Regions from separate parts of the Planococcus plakortidis genome, predicted to be linked through region 1. Evidence: riboswitches for the same ligand, from Rfam matches in the RefSeq annotation. Region 1 holds a riboswitch; each other region holds the start of a gene.
The links. Region 1 has a riboswitch for thiamine pyrophosphate ahead of BBI15_RS08245 (ABC transporter substrate-binding protein). Riboswitches for the same ligand answer to the same signal wherever they lie in the genome.
Positions count from the first base shown of each region.

Region 2: it holds a riboswitch for thiamine pyrophosphate, as region 1 does, so the genes downstream of both, BBI15_RS13405 (lipoate--protein ligase family protein) here and BBI15_RS08245 (ABC transporter substrate-binding protein) in region 1, are expected to answer to the same signal.
Region 3: it holds a riboswitch for thiamine pyrophosphate, as region 1 does, so the genes downstream of both, tenA (thiaminase II) here and BBI15_RS08245 (ABC transporter substrate-binding protein) in region 1, are expected to answer to the same signal.

Region 1 covers NZ_CP016539.2:1,626,279-1,630,342, forward strand. The annotation lists gene BBI15_RS08225 (hypothetical protein) at 1-168, shown strand, start outside; gene BBI15_RS08230 (nitroreductase family protein) at 359-1,003, shown strand; gene BBI15_RS08235 (MarR family winged helix-turn-helix transcriptional regulator) at 1,111-1,539, shown strand; gene BBI15_RS08240 (putative quinol monooxygenase) at 1,569-1,865, shown strand; TPP riboswitch at 1,963-2,072, shown strand; gene BBI15_RS08245 (ABC transporter substrate-binding protein) at 2,202-3,209, shown strand; gene BBI15_RS08250 (thiamine-binding protein) at 3,209-3,502, shown strand; gene BBI15_RS08255 (ABC transporter permease) at 3,502-4,064, shown strand, end outside.
Region 2 covers NZ_CP016539.2:2,684,413-2,688,476, reverse strand. The annotation lists gene BBI15_RS13425 (RrF2 family transcriptional regulator) at 1-125, shown strand, start outside; gene BBI15_RS13420 (pyridoxamine 5'-phosphate oxidase family protein) at 155-577, opposite strand; gene BBI15_RS13415 (hypothetical protein) at 644-874, opposite strand; gene BBI15_RS13410 (STAS domain-containing protein) at 1,009-2,028, shown strand; TPP riboswitch at 2,173-2,279, shown strand; gene BBI15_RS13405 (lipoate--protein ligase family protein) at 2,368-3,207, shown strand; partial or broken gene lipA (lipoyl synthase) at 3,204-4,064, shown strand, end outside.
Region 3 covers NZ_CP016539.2:2,462,676-2,466,739, reverse strand. The annotation lists gene BBI15_RS12475 (S1C family serine protease) at 1-381, shown strand, start outside; TPP riboswitch at 1,168-1,269, shown strand; gene tenA (thiaminase II) at 1,359-2,048, shown strand; gene thiM (hydroxyethylthiazole kinase) at 2,041-2,799, shown strand; gene thiD (bifunctional hydroxymethylpyrimidine kinase/phosphomethylpyrimidine kinase) at 2,789-3,667, shown strand; gene thiE (thiamine phosphate synthase) at 3,642-4,064, shown strand, end outside.

The DNA of each region.
Region 1 (4,064 bases):
GCAAATCGCAGGCTGAAGTGGTTCTCTGTATTTCTGGAAAGACAGGGGGAAACACTATTCTCTTCTGAACATTATGGAATGGAATTAATCGGTTACGAGTTAAACCTAGAACAAATAGCCTTTTTAGAAAAAGTTCTTCCTGGAGATGTTCGTAAGTTTGAGTGGTGAATGTAAAAAAACTTGAACAAAAGCTTTCCGAAATATGATTTTAATCGCCGATTTCTATAGTACAGAAATGCTGTGAAACTTTTCAGTTGCATTTATCCTGCAGCGGGTTTATATTGTGTGAGGCATCAATTAATGAGGGGTCAATTAATATCCTTTAAAACAATTAAGAGAGAAAAAGGAGCAATTCGTCATGCATACACTGCAAAATAAGAAAACCAATGATTTCAATGAAATCGTCAACGGACGCCGTTCCATAAAACACTACAATCCGACGGTGAAAATCAGCCGCGAGGAAATGACGGAAATCCTGGAGCAGGCAACGAAAGCGCCTTCTTCCATCAATATGCAGCCATGGAGGTTTGTCGTCATTGACAGCCCAGAAGGAAAAGAAAAGCTCGCGCCGCTTGCATCATTCAATTTAGATAAAGTCATGAGTTCTTCCGCAGTCATCGCGGTGTTCGGGGACCGGAAAAATTATGAATACGCAGAAGAAATTTACAGCAAGGCGGTCGAACACGGCTACATGCCGGAAGACGTAAAAGACTTCCAGCTCAATTATTTCAAGCCGATGTATGAAGGCATGTCCGCTGATCAGATGAAAGACATCGTGATGCTCGACTCAGGGCTTGTCTCCATGCAATTGATGCTCGTTGCCCGTGCATTCGGCTACGACACCAACCCAATCGGGGGCTATGATAAGGAGAAAATCGCTGAAACATTCGGCTTGGAAAAAGAGCGTTATGTACCGGTTATGCTCTTGACGATCGGTAAAGCCGCGAGCGAAGGCTTCCAGTCGTACCGCTTGCCGGTCGACACAATCACGACGTGGAGCTGATCCCGCCACCTTTTAAGTACGGAGGGCTTATGTAATATATTTGACTGGTCAATTTATAGTAGGTGTAATCATCAATTGACTTTATCGATCATTTAGGAGGTTTGCTAATGCCGTGTTCATTTTCAAAGCAGGAACAAGTGCTGCACCAGTTTAAAGGCCTGACCAATCAAATCAGCCCGAAGTTCGAGCGCTGCACGGGTATCAGCGCGTCGCGTTATGAGTTATTGTCGCAGCTTTATAAAGTGGACGAAATCAATCAGTCGACGCTGCAAAAATTGGTCAATATCGATAGCGCCGCGGTGACGCGCCACTTGAAACAACTAGAAACGAGTGGCATGGTCACAAAGCGCAGAAATCCAGAGGACAATCGCGTAATCTTTGTCAGCCTAACCGATGAAGGCCGCGAGCGCATCGTCGAATACCGCAAAGAAAATACGGGCTTCATCAAGCAAATGCTCCATGATTTTACCGCTGAGGAAGTGGATGCGCTTAGCGATATGCTGAGGCGCATGCAAGACAATATCGTAGATTATTAAAAATACACATTAAAGGATGGCGAAATCACATGATGATTATCCACGCACATTTGCAAGTGAAACCGGACCAGAAGCAAGCTTTTTTAAACGAAAGTAAAATCCTGATCGACGCGTCGCGTCAAGAGCGAGGCAATGTTCAATACGATTTGATGAAATCGGTAGAGAAGGACGGCCATTTCACGATGGTTGAAGTATGGGAAGATGCGCAAGCGATCGAAGCACATAACGCGAGTAAGCATTTTACGGCTTTTTCTAAAAAAGCGGCTGGGTTCATGAGCGCACCGATGGAACTCAAAGTTTATAGCGGTGAAGCTGTCCCAATGTAAGGAAATCTTGTTTGTTCAACCGAGATGTTAGACAGAGCTTGAACATCTCGGGCAATTGTGACAAGATAGTCTTTGAAAGACAAATGCTAATTTCATAAAACACATGTGGGGGAATCGGTGTTGCCGATTGAGAGAATATCCGTGAGATATTGACCCTTGGAACCTGAACTGGCTAATACCAGCGGAGGGAACATATTCAAATCGGTCTATTCTGCGATGATATGCGCCCAAGGTTTCCATAACCTTGGGCGCTTTTTTTGTATCCGCAATTGGATATGTCCCCTGATTCAGCTCCTGAAATCATTTTTTATGGATCTATTCAGAGGGGGAAACAACATGAAAAAATGGACGATTGCCATCGCGCCGGTATTGCTGATGGCGGCATGCACGGACGAAGCGGAAAATCCGGGCAGCGATGTGGCGAATGAACAACAGGGATTACAAGAAGTGACGATGGTCTTGGATTGGACGCCGAATACTAATCATACCGGGTTGTATGTGGCACAGCAAAAGGGCTATTTTGAAGAGCAAGGGCTCGATGTAGAAATCATTTTGCCGGGTGAAGCGGGCGCCAATCAATTGGTCGCTTCCAAGCAGGCGGAATTCGGCATCGGGGCACAGGAAAGTTTGACGGAAGCGAGAGTGCAGGACATCCCGATCGTTTCAATCGCGGCGCTCATCCAGCACAACACCTCCGGATTTGCATCGCCTAAAGACAAAGGCATTGAGTCGCCAAGTGATTACGAAGGGAAAACCTACGGCGGATGGGGCGCGCCGGTCGAAAAAGCGGTGCTTGGGTCCATCATGGAACAAGACGACGCCGATGTGGAAAACGTCGACATCGTCAATATCGGCAATAGCGACTTTTTCACAGCCGTCGAGCGCGATATCGATTTTGCGTGGATCTATTATGGCTGGACGGGCATTGAAGCAGAGTTACGCGGCGATGAGTTGAACATGCAGTATTTGACCGATTACTCGGACAAACTGGATTATTACACTCCGATCCTGATGACCAACGAAGACATGATTGCAGAAGATCCGGAAACGGTGCGTGCATTCACCAAAGCGGTGTCGCAAGGCTATGAATTCGCCATCGATGAGCCGGAACAAGCAGCGGACATCCTCATCGAGTCGGTACCGGATTTGGACCCGGAACTGGTGAAAGCGAGCCAGGAATGGCTGTCGCCGAAATATCAGGACGATGCGCCGCAATTCGGCGAACAACAAGAGCAAGTGTGGGCGGATTATGCAGCCTGGATGTTCGACAACGGCTTGTTGGATGAGGAACTGGACGTTGAAGAGGCGTATACCAACGAATTTTTACCGGAGGGGGAAAACTGATGGCCAATGCACTCTTAAGTATTCAAATCATCCCGAAAACGAAAAACGGGGAAAACGTCATCCCGTATGTGGACAAAGCGATCGCCGTCATTGAAAAGTCAGGCGTCCCGTACCAAGTCAATCCATTGGAGACGACGATGGAAGGTGATCTGGCGCAGTTATTTTCAATCGTCGAAGAAATGAACGAGGCGATGATCGAAAACGGCAGCCCGAACGTCATCTCCCAAATCAAAGTGCTGTATCAGCCGAGCGGCGCATCGATGGATAAATTGACGGAGAAATACCGGCCGTGATGATTGTGCGAAAAGGATGGAGACCGGTTCTGGTCCTCATCCTTTTATTGATCATCTGGCAAGTGCTGGTGCCGCTGTTTGAAGTGCCGGACTGGCTACTTCCGACCCCTTATCAAATCGGGCTGGAAGCGGTAAACAGTTGGCCGAATTACAGCGGTCATTTGTTTTCGACGATCCGGTTATCGATTCTCGGCTTTTTCATCGGATCGTCGATCGGGCTCGGCGTCGCGATGCTCCTCCATCTCGTGCCGAAACTGCGGGAGACCTTTTATCCTTTGCTGATTTTATCGCAAAATATCCCGATTATCGTTTTGGCGCCGCTGTTGGTCATTTGGTTCGGCTTTGGCTTATTGCCGAAACTAATCATTATCATTCTCGTATGCTTTTTCCCGATCACCATCGCGGCACTTGATGGGTTCAGGCAGACGAGCGGCGAGTTGCTGCATTATATGAAAATGGCCGGAGCTAACAGACGCCAGATTTTTTGGAAGCTCGAATGGCCGCATGCGATGCCGTCGATCTTTTCAGGCTTGAAAATTGCGGCGACCTATAGCGTCATGGG
Region 2 (4,064 bases), 1.1 Mb from region 1:
CTATTTGCGGGTTGAGGGGAGTGCTCGGCAAAGCATTGCATGCCTATTTGGCAGTATTGGATGAATACAATCTGCAAGATCTTCTATTTAATAAAGATGCATTGCGCGAGTTGTTGCGCACATGAAAAAGCCTCCGGTACCGGAGGCTTTTTGTTTACAGTTCAATTGTTTGGGGATCTTTGCCTTTGCGGTTCATCAAGCGCACACGAGTCGGCGTGATCGCCAGGATGATCAAGTTCGGGTCTTCAGGGCCGTCGAACCAGCCGGTCAAGTGCTCATTCCATACTTTATCGATCAGCTCACGGTCATCCCGCAGCGACATTTGCCCTTCGATTTCGAGAAAGCTATCGCCTACGCCTTCACCCTCGTAACCTAGCAGGATGTGTGCGTTCGGGTTCTTCTCCAGTTCATCGACTTTCTGCGTCTGCTTGCTTGTCGCCGTGTATAAAGTGAATTCATCGTTAAAGAAAGTCATGTAACGGGAGTGCGGTTTGTTGTCTTTAATGGTTGCCAAGGTCCCGATCATGCTGTCTTCCAATATTTTTAAGGCTTGTTGTTTCAGTTCTTCTTGTGCCATCCAACTCTCTCCTTTGCAGTGGTATTATCTACCGATAAGCTGCGGGCCAGGAGCCTGCAGATTGAATCATTCAGGATGTTTTTCCTCACTCGCTGAATCATCTTTAGTGTCACGGGGATTTTTCTCGTCTTTCATGTCCTGCTTCAAATCTTCCAAAGGGATGGAATCCACGTTCATTTCTTCTTCGTGCATCTCTGTCATGGTTTCTTTATCGGTTTTGATTTGTTCAGGATTGTCCATTGGAGCCCCGTCGTTCGACTTTCGTTCCTTTTCGTTGAAACGGTCTTTTTCTGCCATTGTTAGCACCTCTCCTTTAGCGTTCTTGTTTATCTATTCCTTAATTGAAACGCTTTAAAACATTCAAACTTGATGGGGGTTACGGGCTCGCGTATGATGAATCCATAGGACTAATTAGGGAGGATGGCTATACGATGACGCAACAAACGAAGGTTAACGTGGGCGGATTGGATTTTGAATGGGACCTCACGGAAGGGCGCTTCCTCTTTGAAGGCCAGAATTCGGTGCTGTTTTGGACTTCCACTGCAATGAAAATGTTTTTTGATTCGATTGAGGAAATCTCCGGGGAAGAGGCGGCAGCTGTCGTTTTGGAATCGACAGGGTATCGGCAAGGCCAGGTAGTGGGGGATTACTTCCACAAAATGGGCGGGGTCTCCGTTCTGAGAGCTTCTGAACTCATCACCAATACATATGCATCAGCCGGATGGGGAGTGGCAACGATCCATAATCTGGACGTCGAAGCCGGGACTTTGGAAGTGACGCTGAAAAACAGCTGGGAATATCAAATCAATGTGGCACAAGGAAAAAAGATCGGCGGCAGTTTTTTGCCTGCCCATTATGCAGGGATCTTCAGCTCGCTTTTGGGCCGCAACATTTGGTATGAAGTTGTCCATTCTCAGATCGAAGGACATGAAGGATGCCTGATCCGTTATTTCCCATCGGACGAGACGATTGAAAAAAATATCCATTCACTGGCACGCCGCAAGGAATCCGAAAAAATCCGCGAACTTGAACAGCTAGTGGACGAAAAGACGGCGGATCTCCATGACATGATTCGTGAACTTTCTTCTCCTCTGATCCCGGTGCTCGAAGATATCGTCGTCGTACCGCTTCTTGGCCGCTACGACGAAGCGCGTGCTGAAGAGCTGTTGTTCAAGACGCTTGAAAATTTGCCGAAATACAAAGCGCGCTATTTGCTGCTTGATTTGACCGGGCTGAATGAAAGCTTCAACCAGCATGCCGCGATGCTCATCGAAAAACTGGGTTCTGCCGCCGGTTTGATTGGCACAAAGACCGTACTGGCCGGTATTTCACCGCATACCAGCATGACGATCACAGAAGCGGGTGTGGATCTTTCGGGGTATGAATGCTTCCGTACCCTTCAGCACAGCATCCATTTCGCTTTAGCGCAAAATGGCAAGACCATCATCTGATGTAAAACTCTTCCTATCCATCCGACGGAAAAGGAGAGTTTTATTTGTTATAAATTTAAATAAATGGATGAAAATGAAAGAAAAATTATTTTGTATATTGAGATTTCTTAAGGACAATGTTAAGCTCAAGGAGAACTATACATAGCTGACCACTGGGGGAGCCGGGATTGACTGGCTGAGACGGGCGAATGCCTGGACCCCTTGAACCTGATCTGGACCATGCCAGCGTAGGGAAGTGGTACGTATGCTTCCACTTGCCTGCATACACCGCTTCCCCATGGGAAAGCGGTGTTTTTTTATGGGCTTAGGAGTCATGCATAAGCTGAGAGGAGTTGAGACATTTTGGAGGAAACATGGGGCTATATGGAGTCGGGGCTTTGCACGCCGGCCTACAATATGGCAATGGATGAAGCATTGATGAACTGGCAGCGCAAGACGGGCATGAAACCCACCCTCCGGTTTTACGGATGGGCGCCAGCTGGGATATCAGTGGGATTTTTCCAGAAATTGAACGGCAGCATCGATCTCGAAAAAGCTGCGCAAATGGGCGTACCCTTGGTCAGGAGGCAGACCGGCGGAAAAGCCGTGCTGCACGACCAGGAATTGACTTACAGCATAGTGATTCCGGAGCATCATCCATCCATGCCGAAGTCAGTGAAAGAAGCGTATTTGGTCATTTCCCGCGGCTTGCTCGAAGGCTACCGGAACTTAGGGATTCATGCACAATTAGCTGCTGAATCTAAGCGGCCGAAAGAATCTTCGGCGGTATGTTTTGAAGAACCATCCTGGCATGAACTGACTGTTGAAGGCAGGAAAGCGGCAGGAAGCGCACAGACAAGAAAACAAGGCATCATTTTGCAGCACGGTTCGATTCCGCTGCAGTTGGATGAAAAACGTTTGTTCGAATTGTTCGTCTACCCGAGTGAATCGGTGAAGGAAAGGGCGCGCCAAGCTTTCCGCACACGCGCTGTCGCGATCAACGAGCTCATGCCAGAACCGGCAAGCTTAGAAAAAGTGCAGCAGGCATTCAAGGCTGGATTTGAAACGGGGCTTGGCATCCGTCTGGAAAAATTCGAACCGCCAGCTGAATTGCTGGAAGAAGTACGTGTGCTCGAAGCCAAATACGCGAGTGAAGAGTGGAACTACCGACGAGAAGAGAAAGGGGAACTTATGCGATGACAAAAACCAAGCAGCGTGAACGTAAACCCGAATGGCTAAAAGTGAAATTGAACACGAACGAAACCTATAATGATCTGAAGAAATTGATGCGTGAGAAAAATTTGAACACGGTATGCGAAGAAGCAAGATGCCCGAATATCCACGAATGTTGGAGCGAGCGCCGCACTGCGACTTTCATGATCCTCGGGATACATGCACAAGAGCGTGCCGGTTCTGTGCCGTCAAGACCGGCTTGCCGAACGAATTGGATTGGGGCGAGCCGGAGCGCGTAGCCGAATCGACGGAAATCATGAACTTGAAGCATGTCGTCGTGACAGCGGTAGCGCGTGATGATTTAAAGGACGGAGGCGCTGCAGTCTTTGCAGAGACGGTGCGTGCCATCCACCGGAAAATGCCGGAAACGACTGTCGAGATTTTGCCGTCCGATATGAAAGGCGATTACGAAAGCCTGCATATGTTGATGAGCAGTGAACCGGATATCTTCAACCACAATATCGAAACGGTGCGCCGCCTGACGAAACGCGTCCGGGCGAGAGCGACATATGACCGTTCCCTGGAATTGCTGAAGCGGGTTAAGGAAATCGCGCCGCATGTGCCGACAAAATCGAGCATCATGGTCGGGCTTGGGGAAACGAAAGAAGAGATCATCGAAGCGATGGATGATTTGTTGGCACACAACGTCGACATCATGACAATCGGCCAATATTTGCAGCCGACATTGAAACACCTGGACGTCGTCCGTTATTACCATCCGGATGAATTCCAGGAATTGAAGGAAATCGCGCTCTCAAAAGGATTTAAGCATTGCGAAGCTGGCCCGATGGTGCGTTCTTCCTACCATGCAGATGAACAAGTGA
Region 3 (4,064 bases), 840 kb from region 1:
GAACCGTCCGTGAAAGATGCATATTTTGACGAGGCCTTATTGTCGAGTTTCATCGAAGCTTATTACGATTTGCTGCCGTATTCGATGAATGACGAGGAGCTCAATTATTACTCAACGTATCTGATGCCGGGAAGCCAAGCCGTCGAAGCGGTGGACAGTGTCATACAGGAGTATTCCGAAGAGGGCCGCGTGTTCGATTCGGTTGTGCCGGAAGTCGGTTCCGTCGAAATTGAAGGCGACCGTGCATACGTCGAAGCAGGCGCGGTGTTCAATTATCACGAAGCGAATGGCGAAACCGGAACGATCGACCACCGGCGCCGCTACACCATCGTGATCGACGAGTACGGGGATTACCAGATTGAATATGTGGAAGAAATTTAGGGCCTCCATTTTGGAGGTTCTTTTTTTGAGTGGATTTTGAGTGGAGAGCTTGCGCTGCAACCGGACGCTTTCCGGAGGGCTCGCATTGAGCCGCTTCCCTCGCTTACGCTCAGTCCAGGGTCTCAATTGTCTCGCTATACCTCCCGGAGTCGCCGGTTTTCGCTGCAGCTCTAGTTTTAGAATGAAAACGAAATGCATTGTTCATTGAAGGCAGGGTGTGGGAAATGGAGACTTGCTTACAACAGGCAGACCATTGCAGTATTTCCTGAAAAATGTAGAAGTTTTGAGCTTGCGCTGAAGGGGCATGCTTGCCGAGGGGCGGGCGTCGAGCCCTTATGGCTGCGCCATATAGGTCTCGCCAGTCCCGCGCGATCCCTCCGGCGTCAGCCCCTTTCGCTGCAGCTCTAGTTTTAAAGTGAAAACGAAATGCATCGTTCATTGAAGGCCGGGTATGTGAAATAAATGCTTGCAAGCGGCAGAACAATACCATGGTGTCAGTAAATCGATTCCAAACCATTTTCACTTTCGACTACCTAAGAAAATAAACCGAAACGGACGAAATCGCAAAAACCATTCACCCAGTCACTTTCCTGTACAACGAAATCCAAAAGCAGCATCGCGCTTAAGAGGGAAAGCTCAACCCCAGGCTAGGCTGCGGATAACTAGTAGGTGAAAAGTGCAAGCTAATTCCAATTAAACAACAAAACTCCTGCCATCTTAATTTCGAAAAGTTTTGAATTCGCAAGCCAGCTATGTTATTCTATTGCCGACAATAAAAAAATATCGCTATTCCACTAGGGGAGCCATGTTGGCTGAGACGGACAAGAGTCCGGACCCTTTGAACCTGATCTGGATCATACCAGCGTAGGGAAGTGGGCGAATTGTGAGCCTTTCTCCAATTTCTTAAGCTGACCTTTATCGCCGCTTCCTTACCTGGGAAGCGGTGTTTTATTTTGCCCAAAAAAGGAGAGAGCGACATGACATTTTGTAAAGAAGTCCGGTTTGAATGCGCAGATTTATGGGACGCAAGTTTTGAACACCCGTTTGTGAAAGGCATCGCGAAAGGCGATTTGCCGCTTGATGTCTTCAAATTTTACGTCATGCAAGACGCCTATTACCTGACCCATTTCGCGAAAGTGCAGGCGATCGGTGCCACGAAAGCCAAAGATCTTAAAACCACACAGTCTTTCGCGCATCATGCCGAACAGACCTGTGCCGCAGAACTTGCGCTTCATGAATCGTTTATGGAATTGCTTGGGGTGACTGAAGAAGATTGGCAACTATTCGAACCGTCGCCGCACGCCTATGCGTACGTTTCGCATATGTACCGCTCGGCAGAAGGGGATTTGGCGGATGTGCTCGCAGCCTTGCTTCCATGTTATTGGCTTTATTACGAAATCGGTGAACGTTTGAAGACTGCAACGCCGGAAGAACCGATATTCCAGAAATGGATCGGCACATACGGCTCCGAATGGTTCGGGGAACTGGTCAATGAACAAATCGCACGCATGGACCGGTTGGCTGAAGGCTTGCCGGAAGAACGCCGCGAGGAATTGAAGACACGCTTCAGAAGGAGCAGCTATTACGAATGGCAGTTCTGGCAGCAGGCGTGGACGATGGAAACGTGGGAACTTCCTGCACAAGAGGAGAGTGTCCGCCATGCTTAGGGATTTACGCGCACGTAAGCCATTGATCCATTGCATCACCAATCACGTCGTCTCGAACTTTCAGGCAAATGGACTCCTCGCGCTCGGCGTCTCGCCGGTCATGGGCGACGAGCAACAGGAAGTCGCCGAACTCACAGGACACGCCGATGCCTTGTCGCTCAATATCGGCACGATCACGGAGCGCTCATTAGAAAGCATGCTCATCGCGGGACGCGCCGCAATGAAAAAAGGCATCCCGATTGTGTTGGATCCGGTCGGTGCCGGGGCCACAGCTTATCGCTTGCAGGCCGTGAAGCGATTGCTGACGGAACTCGATATCACGCTACTCCGCTGCAATGCAGGTGAACTCGCAGCTATCGCAGGAGCGGACTGGCAAGCGCGCGGTGTCGACGCAGGAGAAGGGCAAGGCGATTTGGAAGCTATCGCTAAACAAGTGGCTGATGAATACCAAACAATTGTCGCGGTAACAGGCACAAGCGATTTAGTGACAGATGGCGAAAGGACCGAGCACATCACAGGCGGAGACCCGTTGATGGCATCGGTCACGGGAATGGGTTGTTTACTCAGCGCAGTACTTGCGGCATTCTTGACGGACGAAGAATCTGTCGCGCTTGATGTGCTTGCCTATGGCTTGCAGCTGTATGCGAACGCAGGGAGCCGGGCAGCTAAAAGCGCACTCACGCCAGGCAGTTTCCAAATGGCATTTTTTGATGAACTATCCAAACAGGAGGCGGTTCTTTATGGAAACTAAAGCGCAAGTACTGACGATCGCCGGATCCGATTCAGGCGGCGGTGCAGGCATACAGGCCGATTTGAAAACCTTCCAGGAACTCGGCGCATTCGGCTGTTCAGTAGTAACGGCGGTGACTGCCCAAAACACATTGGGTGTCCACGGCATTTATCCTATGGACCGAAAAGCAGTGAATGAACAGCTCGATGCGATCGGGACGGACTTCGATATCCGCGCGCTCAAGACCGGCATGCTGTTTGATGCCGGCATCATCGAAGAAACAGCTCAAGGCATCAAGCGCTACGGCTGGGACAAACTCGTCATCGATCCCGTCATGATCGCAAAAGGCGGCGCTTCCTTATTGCAACAAGAAGCAGTGGAAGCCATCAAAACGATGCTCGTGCCGCTCGCTGCCATCATCACGCCGAATATCCCCGAGGCGGAAGTATTGAGCGGAATCGACATCACCGATGATGTATCGCGAAGAGAAGCGGCGGAAGCGATTCTATCGCTCGGCGCGAAAGCCGTGGTCATCAAAGGCGGCCATAGCAATGACCCTGATGTAGCGGAAGACTTTTATCTGGATCAGCAAGGCACGGTGCTCTTGCTGCGCTCGGAACGCCTCCAGACAAAACAGACGCACGGCACCGGATGCACGTTTTCAGCGGCGCTAACCGCCGAACTCGGCAAAGGCAAAGACGTAGAAGATGCTTTGTTCACCGCCAAGGAATTCATCCAGGCAGCTCTCGCATATCCGCTTGATATCGGCCATGGCCACGGCCCGACGCACCATGCCGCCTATAAGGAATTAGCCGTAAAGGAGGTGGTCCACCTTGTTCAGGAATCCAGCAATTTATTTTCTGATGGGTACGATAAACGCCGGTACTAAAGAGCCGCTCGCGCTGCTTGAGGAAGCACTTGAAGGCGGCATCACCCATTTCCAGCTGCGCGAAAAAGGGCGCGGGGCGTTGGCAGGCGATGAGCTTATGGAGTTTGCGGCCAAGTGCAAAAGCTTATGCCGTGAATACGCTGTCCCGATGTTCGTCAATGACGATGTCGACTTGGCTTGCACGATCGAAGCGGACGGCATCCATATCGGGCAGGATGATATGGACTGCGCACAGGTGAGAAAACGGATCGGCGCATCGATGGCACTTGGCGTCTCGGTACATTCCGTCAAGGAAGCGAATGGTGCGCTGACGTGCGGCGCCACCTATCTCGGCATGGGACCGGTATTCGGAACGCGCACAAAAAGCGATGCGAAACCGCCGGCAGGAGTCTCGGAA